3 regions of the Kitasatospora sp. NPDC054768 genome follow, and region 2 is predicted to be linked to each of the others. Evidence: riboswitches for the same ligand, from Rfam matches in the RefSeq annotation. Region 2 holds a riboswitch; each other region holds the start of a gene.
What was found. A riboswitch is a leader RNA that binds a small molecule or an ion and turns the genes downstream of it on or off. The one in region 2 is predicted to bind cyclic di-AMP.
Positions count from the first base shown of each region.

Region 1: another riboswitch for cyclic di-AMP. It lies ahead of ACWGKU_RS33105 (M23 family metallopeptidase); the one in region 2 lies ahead of ACWGKU_RS31175 (transglycosylase family protein).
Region 3: another riboswitch for cyclic di-AMP. It lies ahead of ACWGKU_RS24495 (transglycosylase family protein); the one in region 2 lies ahead of ACWGKU_RS31175 (transglycosylase family protein).

Region 1 is NZ_JBSHBN010000156.1:16,942-20,883, reverse strand. Features, by position in the region: gene ACWGKU_RS33120 (TetR/AcrR family transcriptional regulator) at 1-174, opposite strand, end outside; gene ACWGKU_RS33115 (alpha/beta fold hydrolase) at 255-1,082, opposite strand; gene ACWGKU_RS33110 (YiaA/YiaB family inner membrane protein) at 1,213-1,503, opposite strand; cyclic di-AMP (ydaO/yuaA leader) riboswitch at 1,713-1,871, shown strand; gene ACWGKU_RS33105 (M23 family metallopeptidase) at 1,884-2,732, shown strand; gene ACWGKU_RS33100 (hypothetical protein) at 2,855-3,730, opposite strand; gene ACWGKU_RS33095 (GNAT family N-acetyltransferase) at 3,773-3,942, shown strand, end outside.
Region 2 is NZ_JBSHBN010000139.1:14,250-18,191, reverse strand. Features, by position in the region: gene ACWGKU_RS31185 (LacI family DNA-binding transcriptional regulator) at 1-82, shown strand, start outside; gene ACWGKU_RS31180 (hypothetical protein) at 181-381, opposite strand; gene ACWGKU_RS31175 (transglycosylase family protein) at 631-2,004, opposite strand; cyclic di-AMP (ydaO/yuaA leader) riboswitch at 1,991-2,161, opposite strand; gene ACWGKU_RS31170 (hypothetical protein) at 2,615-3,574, opposite strand.
Region 3 is NZ_JBSHBN010000088.1:27,334-31,275, forward strand. Features, by position in the region: gene ACWGKU_RS24485 (SDR family NAD(P)-dependent oxidoreductase) at 1-136, opposite strand, end outside; gene ACWGKU_RS24490 (cytochrome P450 family protein) at 437-1,813, shown strand; cyclic di-AMP (ydaO/yuaA leader) riboswitch at 2,035-2,203, shown strand; gene ACWGKU_RS24495 (transglycosylase family protein) at 2,209-3,114, shown strand; gene eno (phosphopyruvate hydratase) at 3,443-3,942, shown strand, end outside.

The DNA.
Region 1 (3,942 bases), on a different contig from region 2:
GATCAGCAGCCGCAGTGCGGCGAGGCCGCCGCTGACGTGCTTGTACAGCGAGGGAGTGGCGACCCCGGCCCGGGCGGCGACGGAGGCCAGCGTGAGGGCCTCGGCGCCCTGCTCGTCGATGAGGGCGAGGGCGTGGTCGACGACCTGGTCGGGGGTCAGTCCTACGCGGGGCATGGGTTCGGGCTCTCCGTACGGATGACGTCGGGTGGATCGGGCGGGGTCGGGCAGGAGCGGGCGGTGGGGACGGGCGGGGCTCAGCCGAGCTCGGCGAGGAACGGCAGCAGGGCGTCGGCGGTGGCCGTCGGGTTGTCGGCCATCGGGTAGTGCCCGGACCCCTCGATCATCACCTTGCGCGCGCCGAGCGCGGCGGCCTGCCGGTCGGCGACGAGCTCCGGCTTCGGGAAGTCGGGGTCCTTGCTGCCCATGACCACCAGCGCCGGGCACCGCACCGCGGCCGTCCAGCCGACCGGCGCCGAGTCGCCGTGGACGTACCCGCGGGTGGCGGTCTTCCGCCCCGGGGTGCGCAGCGCGGCGACCAGTCCGTCCACGTACGCGTCGAAGTCGGCGGGCTTGGCGCCCGGGAAGGCCATCCGGCGCAGGTAGAAGCCCCAGGAGGCCGGCCAGTGGACGAGGGCGGCGCCCATCAGGCCCATGACGCCGCGCATCAGGGCGCCCGGCGGCGGGTTCTCGACGAAGGCGTTGAGCAGGACGATCCCGGCGACCCGCTCGGGCGCGTCCCCGGCGGCCCTGACGACGGTCGCCCCGGTGTAGGAGTTCCCGGCGAGGACGGCGCGCTCGATGCCGAGGTGGTCGAGCAGGGCGAGGACGTCGCCGGCGATGGCGGCCGGGCCGTAGTCGTCCCACTCGACGGAGGACTCGCCGAAGCCCCGCAGGTCCACGGTGACGACGCGGTGGCCGGCGGCGACGAGCAGCGGACGCAGGTGCCGGTAGGCGGCCCGGCTGTCGAGCATGCCCGGGAGCAGGACGACGGGGGTGCCGTCGCCCTGCCGGGTGTCGTCGAAGGCGATCCGGCCGCCGGGAACGGTCAGGTGCTGGGTGCTCGGGGTGATGGTGCCGTTCATGGGGTCCTCCTCGGGCCGCCGGTGCGGGACATCGGCGCGCGGGCCGATAGCCATAAAGCTAAGGCTAATAGCCTTAGCCGTCAAGCGAACGGCCGGGTGAGGGGTGGAGCGGAAGGAGTGGAAGGGATGATCAGACTCCCTCCACCTTGAACGGGTCGTGCTCGCTGAGCAGCTTCTCCAGCCTGGCCTGGTCCACCCGGGTGACCATCTCGTTGGACTCCTGCCGGTCCCGGATCACCTTCGCCAGCGTGAACGCCGAGGTGACGGTGTAGAGGAGGCCGATCCCGAGGAAGGCCCTGGTCCATCCGCCGACCGGCAGATAGGCGATCCCGACGGCGAGGGCGACGCCCGACAGGGCGAAGGAGAGGACGGCCTGGATGTGGTACGCGGCCGTGGTGCGGGTCTGCATCGATGTGCTCATGGCGCCAGGATGTGGCCGCCCGGCCGGGGTGCACATGAGTAGGAGTACTCAGATGGGACCGTGCGCGAGGGGGGTGTTCGCCGGTGTCGTTCGTTGACGTCCGATCACTTTGCCCTAGGCTGCTCCGAACGGATGGCTTGGAATCAGAGCCTCCTAGGATTAACGTTTGATAACGCAGCGCGGTTGTCAACGCCGTACCCAGACGGCACCGTGCGCCGTCGCCTAATCCCGCCGACCCGCCTCCGGGCAGGTCAGGGAGCCGGGGAACCACGTTCCTTGGGGTGAATCGGCGGGGCCCCGGCCCAGCCGTAGGAGACCTTCCTGCTCCGAACCCGTCAGCTAACCCGGTAGGCGCGAAGGAAGGAAAGGAGCGCGCCTCCGTGGCGTCGACGCACACCCCGGCACACCCGGCCGGCTTCGCAGCCGGTACCCAGCTCCTCGACCACCCCGGCACGGACGGCCCCGAGGCCTTCGGCCCGGAGGACTTCCCCGCGGAGGTCGAGACCAACCGCCACCGGATGCCGCGTCAGACCCGCGGAGCCTCCCCACTGCTCGGCGTCACCGCCGTCGCCGCCACCCTGGGCGCCACCGGCTTCGCCTCGGCGACCCCGGCCGCCGCCCCCGCCGTCGAGGCCCCGGACGAGACCCCGGTCGCCCTCTCCGCCGACCCCGGACTCGCGCTCGCCGCCCGCATCCAGCACCAGGCCGACAGCCAGCGCACCGCCGCCGAGGAGACCGCCCGGCTCCAGGCCGCGCAGGAGGCGGAGGCCAAGGCCGTCGCCAAGGAGGCCGAGGCCAAGCGCGCCGCCGAGGAGGCCGAGCGGGTCAAGGCCGCCGCCCTCACCCTCCCGGTGAAGGACTACCGGCTCTCCGCCCACTACGGCCAGAGCGCCCGCTACTGGGCCAACCTGCACACCGGCCTGGACTTCGCCGCCGACACCGGCACCCCGGTCTACGCGCTCGGCCAGGGCACCATCACCTCGGCCGGCTGGGCCGGCTCGTACGGCTACCGGATCGTCGAGACCCTGCCCGACGGCACCGAGATCTGGTACTGCCACCTCTCCTCGATCACCAAGGGCTCCGGCAAGGTCGCCCCCGGCCAGCAGATCGGCAAGGTCGGCGCGACCGGCAACGTCACCGGGCCGCACCTGCACATGGAGGTCCGCCCCGGCGGCGGCGCCCCGGTCGACCCGGAGCCCTGGCTCCAGCAGCGCGGCCTCAACCCCTGACCCGCGCGAGAAACCCGACGCACCCGCGAGAGGCCCGCGCACCCGCGCGAGAAACCCGACGCGCACGCGAGAAGGCCCCGGCCCGGAGCAGCGGCTCCGGGCCGGGGCCTTCGTGCGAGGTCTCACTCCTCGGCGGGCAGCTGCGCCAGGTACGCCTCGATCTCCTCCTGGCCCGGCTCCGGCGCCAGCTCCGGGAACTCCGTCACCAGCAGCCGGGGCAGCCCCGGCACCGTCCACCCGCCGAACAGGTCGAGCGCCGCGTCGACCGCCGCCTCCTCGAACTGCCCGAAGTCCCCGGCCAGTTCGTCCGGCATCGGCCGCCCCTGCGCGGTCAGCTCGGCCAGGTTGCGGTAGCTGCGCCGCATCAGGCCCTGCTCCAGCAGCCGCCGGGCGCCGTCCGTGGCCATGCCGACCGACAGCACCCGGCCCGGGCCCCAGCCCTGCTCGTCCGGCTCGTCCAGCCAGCCGGCCGGCACCAGCGCCTCGTACGCGGCCAGCCGGTCCTCCTCCGCGAGCTCCGCGAAGCCGGCCAGCCAGTCCCGCACCGCCGCCCCGTCCGTGACGTCCACCCCGTACGCGTGCAGCAGCACCGCGTACAGCCGGGGCCAGGTCACCAGGTCGGCGCGGCGCAGCAGCCCGGCCGCGACCTCGCCCTGCCACTCGGCCTCCTCGTGCAGCCGCTCCTGGCGCTTGGCGTTCAGCCGCCGGGCCGCCCGCTGGTGGTCGATCAGCAGCCGGACGGCGTCGCCGTAGGCGAGCGGGTCCTCCTCGGGAGCGGGTTGGACGTACAGGTGGAGCCGCTCGTACAGCAGGTGCTCCACCGCGTCGGAGGTCAGTTCCGGCCAGCCGTCGTGCATCCTGCCGTCGCCCAGCTCCAGCAGCGCCAGCACCGCGCGCAGCGGCGCCTCGGCCACCGGCGCGCGGTCCTGCCCGGCCGCCCAGGCGAGCAGGTCGGCGGCCTTGGTGCGGGGGGCGAGCCGCAGGTCTTCGTCGTTCATAGTCCGAACGGTAGCCGCCGGGCGGGGATAGGGTCGGCAGCCATGGTCCCCGTACGACTCACCGGCCCGCGACTGGCCGTCCGCGAGTACCACCTCACCGAGGACGACGTGGACGCGCTGCACGCGCTGTTCGGCGACCCGGAGGTCACCCGCCACCTGCCCTTCGGGCCGAGCGGCCGGGAGGACTGCGCCGACCAGATCGAGCTCTACCT
Region 2 (3,942 bases):
CGGAAACGCGGCCCAGCGCGGCGAGTTCATGTTCCAGCCGGAGCTGGTGATGCGCGGGTCCACCGGGGCCTGCGCGCGCTGAACCCCGGCCGTCACGGCCGACGGAAGGGCCCCGGAGGGCGGTTGCTCTCCGGGGCCCTTCGGCGTGCGTGCGGTCGGCCGCCCCGGGCCGTCGGGCGGTCAGCCCTCCTGGGCGGTGGGGCGGTCGACGGTCGGTCGGTGCCCGTCGGCCGCCTCGGCGGTACGGGTCTCGGTACGGCGGCCGCGGGCCAGGTAGTCGCGCAGGACCAGTTCGACGGCGTCCTGCGGGTTCTTGGTGCCGGAGAGCAACATCGCGTCGATCGCGAGGTTCGCGTCGAGGGTGACGGTGACCTGGGCCATGTGACTCCTCCTCGGGTGCAGAGCAGCAGCATGCCCGTTGGGGCGGGGATTCACCACGGGGATTCGCCATGGGGATTCACCGCGGGGATTTGCCACGAGGTACGGCCGGAGGCATGCCGGAACCCCCGGGGAGGAGCGACCAGACTCTCCCCGGGGGCGTGGGCGGTCAACGTTCGGACGACAGCTGACAGATGATGAAATCTGTTATCTGTCAGCTGTTATCCGTCGGCTGTCGGCTGTTCGCCGTTCTCAGACCCGGCCGGCGAAGTCCGGGGCCCAGTTGGCGATGCTCTGCTCGCGGACGCCCGAGCTCGGGTTGGCGGCCTCGACGTACTTGCCGTTGCCGACGTAGATCGCGACGTGGTAGACGCCGGAGTCCTTGCCGTTGTTGGACCAGAACAGCAGGTCGCCCGGCTGGAGGCTGTCCAGCGAGACGTGGGTGCTGGCGGCGGCCTGGTCGGCGGCGACGCGCGGGACGGAGACGCCCGCGGCGCGCAGCGCGGCCTGGGTCAGGCCGGAGCAGTCCCAGCCACCGTTGCCGGTGCCGCCGTAGACGTACGCCTGACCGACCTTCGACTCGGCGAAGGAGACCGCGGCGGCCATGCTGCCGGTGGCGGCCGGAGCCTGGGTCTGGGGAGCGGGCTTGGTGGACGGCTTGGCGGCCTGGGTCTGGGCCTGCGCGGTCGGCTGGGCGTTCACGGCACCGCCGTTCGCGGACTGGCCGGACTTCTGCGAGCGGTCGAACCAGGTGAAGTCCGAGCCGGACTTGCCGGTGGCGGACTGGCCGGCCTGGGCCTGGCCGTTGCCGCCGAAGGACAGCTGCTGGCCCGGGTAGATGCTGTCCGGACCCTCGGTCAGGGTGCCGCGGTTGAGCTCGTACAGCCGCTGCCAGCCGCCCTGCACCTTGTGCTGGTCGGCGATCGCGGACAGCCAGTCGCCCTCGACCACGGTGTAGTCGCCGTTCTGGGCCTGCTGCTGGCGCTTCTGGACCCAGTCGCTCCGGTTTCCGGAGGCGGCGGAGTCGGTGCTGGCCTGCGTGCCGTCCTGGGCGGGCGCGGAGGGCGCGGAGGGCGCGGAGGGCGCGGCGGGCTTTGCGGCCGGGGCCTGGGTCTGCGGAGCGGGCTTGGCGGCCGGGGCGGCCGGCTTGGCGCTCTGCGCGGGCTGCGCGGGCTTCGCGGCGGTCGAGCCCGCGGTGGAGCCCGCCGAGGTGTCGACGGCGGCCGCGGCGCCGCCCTTGGTGAGGCCGGCCTGGACCGAGCACACCGGCCAGGCGCCGGGGCCCTGCGAGGCGAGGACCTTCTCGGCGACGGCGATCTGCTGGTCCTTGGTGGCCAGGTCGGCGCGCGCCGCGAAGGCGGTGCCGCCGAAGGCGGACCAGGTGCTGGAGGTGAACTGGAGGCCGCCGTAGAAGCCGTTGCCCGTGTTGATGCTCCAGTTGCCGCCGCTCTCGCACTGGGCGACCTTGTCCCAGGTGGCGACGGTGGCGGCGGAGGCGGTGCCGGAGGCGATGCAGGGGACGGTGAGGCCGACGCCCGCGACGCCGAGGGCGGCGATCACGCGACGGGTGCGGCTGGACAGACGAGTGCCGTTGGTGGGCAGCATGAAGACGCGGTCCTCTCCCACGCCTGCGAGGTGAGCTGTCGGATTCGGGCTGGAGTTGCCCGGCCGCGCTGTGGGCGCGGCTTCACCCCTAGCCCTGGACCGTTCCGGAGATCGGTCCGGGGCGACTTACCTGTGGGTCCCCCGCTCCTGCCGTGGTGCGATTTCGCGCTGCCAGGACATCCGACGGCAGGACTCGGCGTCGCGGATGAACCGGGTTCGTGTGGTCACGAACGGGGAGCACGTTAATCAGACTTAAGTTCAAACTGCAAACTGCTGTGATGCGCATCACGGTTTAGTGGGAACTGCCAAAATTGCCGCTCTTCATGATCGTAAATGATCGTTTTCAGGCAACCCTGTTATGGAAGCCCACAACTGGCAGCACTTCAGAAGTGGTGTGACGGCGCGTCGAATCGCGGGCCGGAGCACCCGGGCAGATGCTGCGGCGGCCGTGATGCGAGCGCCCGCGACCGCGTTTCCTATTTCCTTTCAAATAGGCCAGAACGGACATTCCACTTCATCGCCGTCCGACTTCCGCGCGGGACGGCCATGGGCGGGCGGAGCAAAACCGAAGGGCCCGGAACGCATGCCGTTCCGGGCCCTTCGGTGCGCGCCAACCGGCGCGCGTCGTCGACTACCGCCCTGCGGGCCCCTGGGAGGCCGCGTGGGCGCCGCGGACGCCCTCCAGAGCCCCCTCGGCCTCGGCGGCGGCCGCCGCCTCCGCCTCGGCCCGTGCCAGGTCCTCCGGGGACGGCGCGGGCAGCGCCGCCAGGTAGGTGGAGGCGATCAGCTGGCCGACCGACGGGTACGAGCCCAGCGGCGCGGCCGACGGGCAGCCGGTCTCCTCGGCGGCGGTGGCGAGCAGCTCGGAGTCCGCCTCCGGGCCGATCACCAGCGGGGCCAGCGCCGGGCGCTGCGAGCCGGTGTCCCTGAGGTGGTTGACGGCCGCGGCCACCGAGCCGGGCACGTCGAGCGCGGCGGCGACGACCGGCACGGCCAGTCGGGCGGCCAGCAGCACGCCGGTGATGCCGGCCGCCGCGGCCGCGTCCTCGCCGCCGACGGTGGTCAGCACCACGCCGTCCGCGGCGGTCGCGATGGCGAACAGCCGGGCGCGGTCGGCCCGGGCCAGCCCGGCCTCGGACAGCCGGACGTGCACGGCCTCGGCCAGCAGCGGGTGCGGGCCCAGCGGGTCGGTGACGGGCGCGCTGTACTCGGCGGCGAGCGCGTGAAGCTCGGTCAGGAAGGTGTGCGGGCCGGGCACCAGCGGCACCAGGACGGGCGTCGGCAGTCCGGCCTCGGCCGCCATGGCCAGCAGCTCGGCCACGGTGCGGTCCTCGCCGCCCGCGCCCTCGCCGCCGTTGCCGGGCAGGTAGCCGACCGCGGTCCGGACGCCGTTCTGCTCGGTGCGGACGATCGAGAGCAACTCCTCGACGACCGAGCGGGACTCGGGCCCGGCGGTCGCGGGCACGGCGAGCACCAGGGCCGGGGCGCCGGCCGGGATCTCGGGGCGCTCGGGACGACGGTGGCGCCCCCGCGCACGGGAGCCTGGAGTACGGACGGGCAGTGGCGCGCCCGGGATGGCTGCGGTGCTCATGCCGGAGATCGTAGGACATCTGCCCGTCCGGCTTGCAGTCGGCTGCCGCGTGGGTTTCACGCGGTCGCGGTCCGGAGGCCGGTGCGTCTCCGGCACCGGTCCGGGCACTTTGCCTACAATCCGGACATTCCGCTCCCAATCCCCGCGCGACCGCCGGTGGTTGCCTCGACGCGACCCGAGGGCGCCGGCGTTGCACCTGGGGCGCGTGAGATGTCTCACAGCATGAGGATGGTTTGACGGAGGGTCACGGGAGTGCGACTCCCGGCATTCGAAGATCAACATTCAGCGGGGAGGTGCTCACGGCCGGTTATCGCGCGCCCGACGATTCATCGGCTATGTCCGTTTACGTACCGTCAGGAGAAGGGTCC
Region 3 (3,942 bases), on a different contig from region 2:
GGTCCTCGGCGATGCCGGCGTACTGGTCGGCGATGAGCATTCCGGAGGCGCCGGCCGCGGCGAACCGGCGGGCGAGTCCCGCGCCCGAACCGCCGTCGAGGACCGCGATGACGACGACTGACCCGCTGACCCGCATGGCCTGCTCCTCCCTGTGGGCGACACCGCACCGGCGCCCACGCGTACTGCGGAGGATCGTAGGCACGTCCTGACCCTCCGCAACAGGGATTACCCCGCAGGTGACCAGGCTCACGCCCGCACTGCGGCCAAGAGTCGGCCAAGAGCTGTCCATTGACCGTCCGCGGACAGTCAACGGGCCGTCCATGAGCCGTCCATGGGCCGTCCACGGAGCATCGGCAGGACGGCCGCGGACCGTCGGCGGGAGGAGCGGCGGCCCGCCGGAGCGGGGCGTGCCCGTCGCACCGGATACGGTCGGTCCATGCCAGCTCAGCCCGACTCCGCCCGGCCCGCCGCCACGCCGTCCGACGCCACCGCCCCGCAGCTGTTCACCTGGGAGTTCGCCTCCGACCCGTACCCCGCCTACGCCTGGCTGCGCGAGCACGCCCCGGTGCACCGCACCACGCTGCCGAGCGGGGTGGAGGCCTGGCTGGTGACCCGGTACGCGGACGCCCGGCAGGCGCTCGCGGACAGCCGGCTGTCGAAGAACCCGGCGCACCACAGCGAGCAGGCGCACCGCACCGGCCGGGTGGGCATCCCGGGGGAGCGGCAGGCGGACCTGATGACCCACCTGCTGAACATCGACCCGCCGGACCACACCCGGCTGCGCAGGCTGGTGTCGAAGGCGTTCACCCCGCGCCGGGTGGCCGAGTTCGAGCCGCGGGTGCAGCAGCTCACCGACCGGCTGATCGACGGCTTCGCGCAGCGCGGTTCGGCGGACCTGATCCACGAGTTCGCCTTCCCGCTCCCCATCTACGCGATCTGCGACATGCTGGGCGTGCCGGCCGAGGACCAGGACGACTTCCGGGACTGGGCCGGGATGATGGTGCGCCACACGAAGCCGGGCCACGGCGGCGGCCGGCGCGGCGGCGTGGGGCGGGCGGTGAAGCGGATGCGGGCGTACCTGCTGGAGCTGATCCACCGCAAGCGCGCGGACCTCGGGGACGACCTGATCTCGGGCCTGATCCGGGCCAGTGACCACGGTGAGCACCTGACCGAGAACGAGGCCGCGGCGATGGCCTTCATCCTCCTGTTCGCGGGTTTCGAGACCACCGTGAACCTGATCGGCAACGGCACGTACGCCCTGCTGCGCAATCCGGAGCAGCGCCGGTTGCTGCAGGAGTCGGTGGCCCGCGGGGAGAGCGCGCTGCTGGAGACCGGGATCGAGGAACTCCTGCGCTACGACGGACCGGTGGAGATGGCGACCTGGCGGTTCGCGACCCGTCCGCTGGCCATCGGCGGGGTGGACATCCCGGTCGGCGACCCGGTGCTGGTGGTGCTCGCCGCGGCGGACCGCGACCCGGCCCGGTTCGCGGCCGAGAACACCCTGGACCTGGCCCGGACGGACAACCCCCACCTGGGCTTCGGGCACGGCATCCACTACTGCATCGGCGCTCCGCTCGCCCGCTTGGAGGGTCGTGCCGCGCTGACCACGCTGCTTTCCCGGCTGCCCGATCTCCGGCTCGCGGAAGACGCGGACGACCTGCGGTGGCGCGGTGGTCTGATCATGCGTGGGCTGCGCGAACTCCCGGTGGAATTCAGTCCGGAGAGCCGTTCCCCGCACGCCTCTCCGCAGACCCCTCCGCACGCTCCTTCGCAGGCCTCGCCGAACACTCCCGCCACGCCTCCGACGTGCTGAGATCGCACTGACGGGACGTCGCGAACCACCTGCTGACGGGGGTGTGAACACCCATCAATCCGGACATAACACCGCCGTTGGTAGGCGATCGAACACGCGCCGTAATTATTGTGTGATATCGACGATATGAGCTTGTGATTGGTCTGATGATCTGTCTACTCTCCCTGGAGTTCGCAGCTGCGGACCTCGTACGCGGAACGCCGAGTCCTGCCCGCCGCGCCACGGGAAACCGACCAGAACCCTGGGCAGGGGCGGGGGAACCAGGTTTGTTGCCGTCTCCCCACGGCTTGGGGTGAAGCCGCCCGAGCGGAATCGTTTCCGCGTACGGCGGCCGGGCCACCTCCCGGTCCGAACCCGACAGCTCACCTCGCAGGCGTGCGGAGAGGGACCTCTTCATGCTGTTCGTTGGAACTGGCCGTCACCGTCGTCGCACCCAGGCCGAGAAGGCCATCGCCGTCGCCGGTGTGGCCGGCGTCGGACTCGCGATGCCGCTCCTCACCGCCACCGGCGCCTCCGCCGCCCCCGCCTCCACCTGGGACGCCGTCGCCCAGTGCGAGGCCGGTGGCAACTGGAGCATCAACACCGGCAACGGCTTCTACGGCGGCCTCCAGTTCACCTCCAGCACCTGGAAGGCGTACGGCGGCACCGCCTACGCGCCGCAGGCCAACCAGGCCAGCAAGGCCCAGCAGATCTCGGTCGCCGAGAAGGTGCTGGCCTCGCAGGGCCCGGGCGCCTGGCCGGTCTGCTCCCAGAAGGCCGGTCTGACCAAGGGTGGCGCCCCGGCTGCGGTCGACACCTCCTCGGACGCCAAGCCGCAGTCCGCCCCCAAGCAGCAGACCCCGAAGCCCGCCGCCAAGCCGGCCGAGAAGCCGGTCGCGCAGCAGCCCGCCGCCCAGAAGCAGACCCCGAAGCCCGCCGCGCAGCCGGTCCAGCAGGCCGCCCCGCAGCAGCAGGCGCAGCCGCAGACCCCGGGCTTCTCCGGCAAGGCCGGCTGGGACGCCGACGCCAAGGTGTACTGGTACCAGAGCAACGGCGCCTGGTACTGGACCAGCCACCAGAGCGTCTACCAGCAGTACGCCGGCCAGGCCGCCGCCCAGCCGCAGTACGCCCCGCAGGCCGCGCAGTCGGCCCCGCAGACCACCGGCCACGACTACACCGTCCGCGCCGGTGACACCCTGTCGACCATCGCCGCCGCCCAGGGCGTGTCCGGCGGCTGGCACGCGCTGTACGAGCAGAACCACGGCACGGTCGGCGGCGACCCGAACCTGATCATGCCCGGCCAGGTGCTGCACCTCGGCTGAGCCGGCCCGCTCGACGCCGGCCCGCTCGACGCCGGCTCGCTCGACGCCGGCCCGCCCGCCGCGCCCGGCGCCGACGCCGCCTCACCCCGCCGTCCGAAGGGGACCGGTCCTACCGGTCCCCTTCGTCCGCATTCGCCCGCTCCGGTGGGACAAGCTGGGACAAGCAGGTGAACTACCGGTGGGTAGTGGGGCCACACGCTGAGACGGGACCGAGGCGGACGTGGCCCCGGGAGCCCGGGCGGTTAGGCTCTGGTCGTAACGACTCCGCAATCGTCCTGCTGACAGCACCACCGTCAGACCGGACCCTGCTTCCGCAAGGAGATGCCTCGTGCCGTCCATCGATGTCGTCGTAGCCCGTGAGATCCTCGACTCCCGCGGCAACCCCACGGTCGAGGTCGAGGTCGGCCTCGACGACGGCAGCACGGGTCGTGCCGCTGTCCCGTCGGGTGCTTCCACCGGTGCCTTCGAGGCGCTGGAGCTGCGTGACGGTGACAAGAACCGCTACTTCGGCAAGGGCGTCGAGAAGGCCGTCCTGGCCGTCATCGAGCAGATCGGCCCGGAGCTGGTCGGCTACGACGCCACCGAGCAGCGCCTGATCGACCAGGCCATGCTGGACCTGGACGCCACCCCGGACAAGTCCTCGCTCGGCGCCAACGCCATCCTGGGCGTCTCGCTGGCCGTCGCGCACGCCGCCTCCGAGGCCAGCGACCTGCCGCTGTTCCGCTACCTGGGCGGCCCGAACGCGCACGTCCTGCCGGTCCCGATGATGAACATCCTCAACGGTGGGTCGCACGCGGACTCCAACGTCGACATCCAGGAGTTCATGAT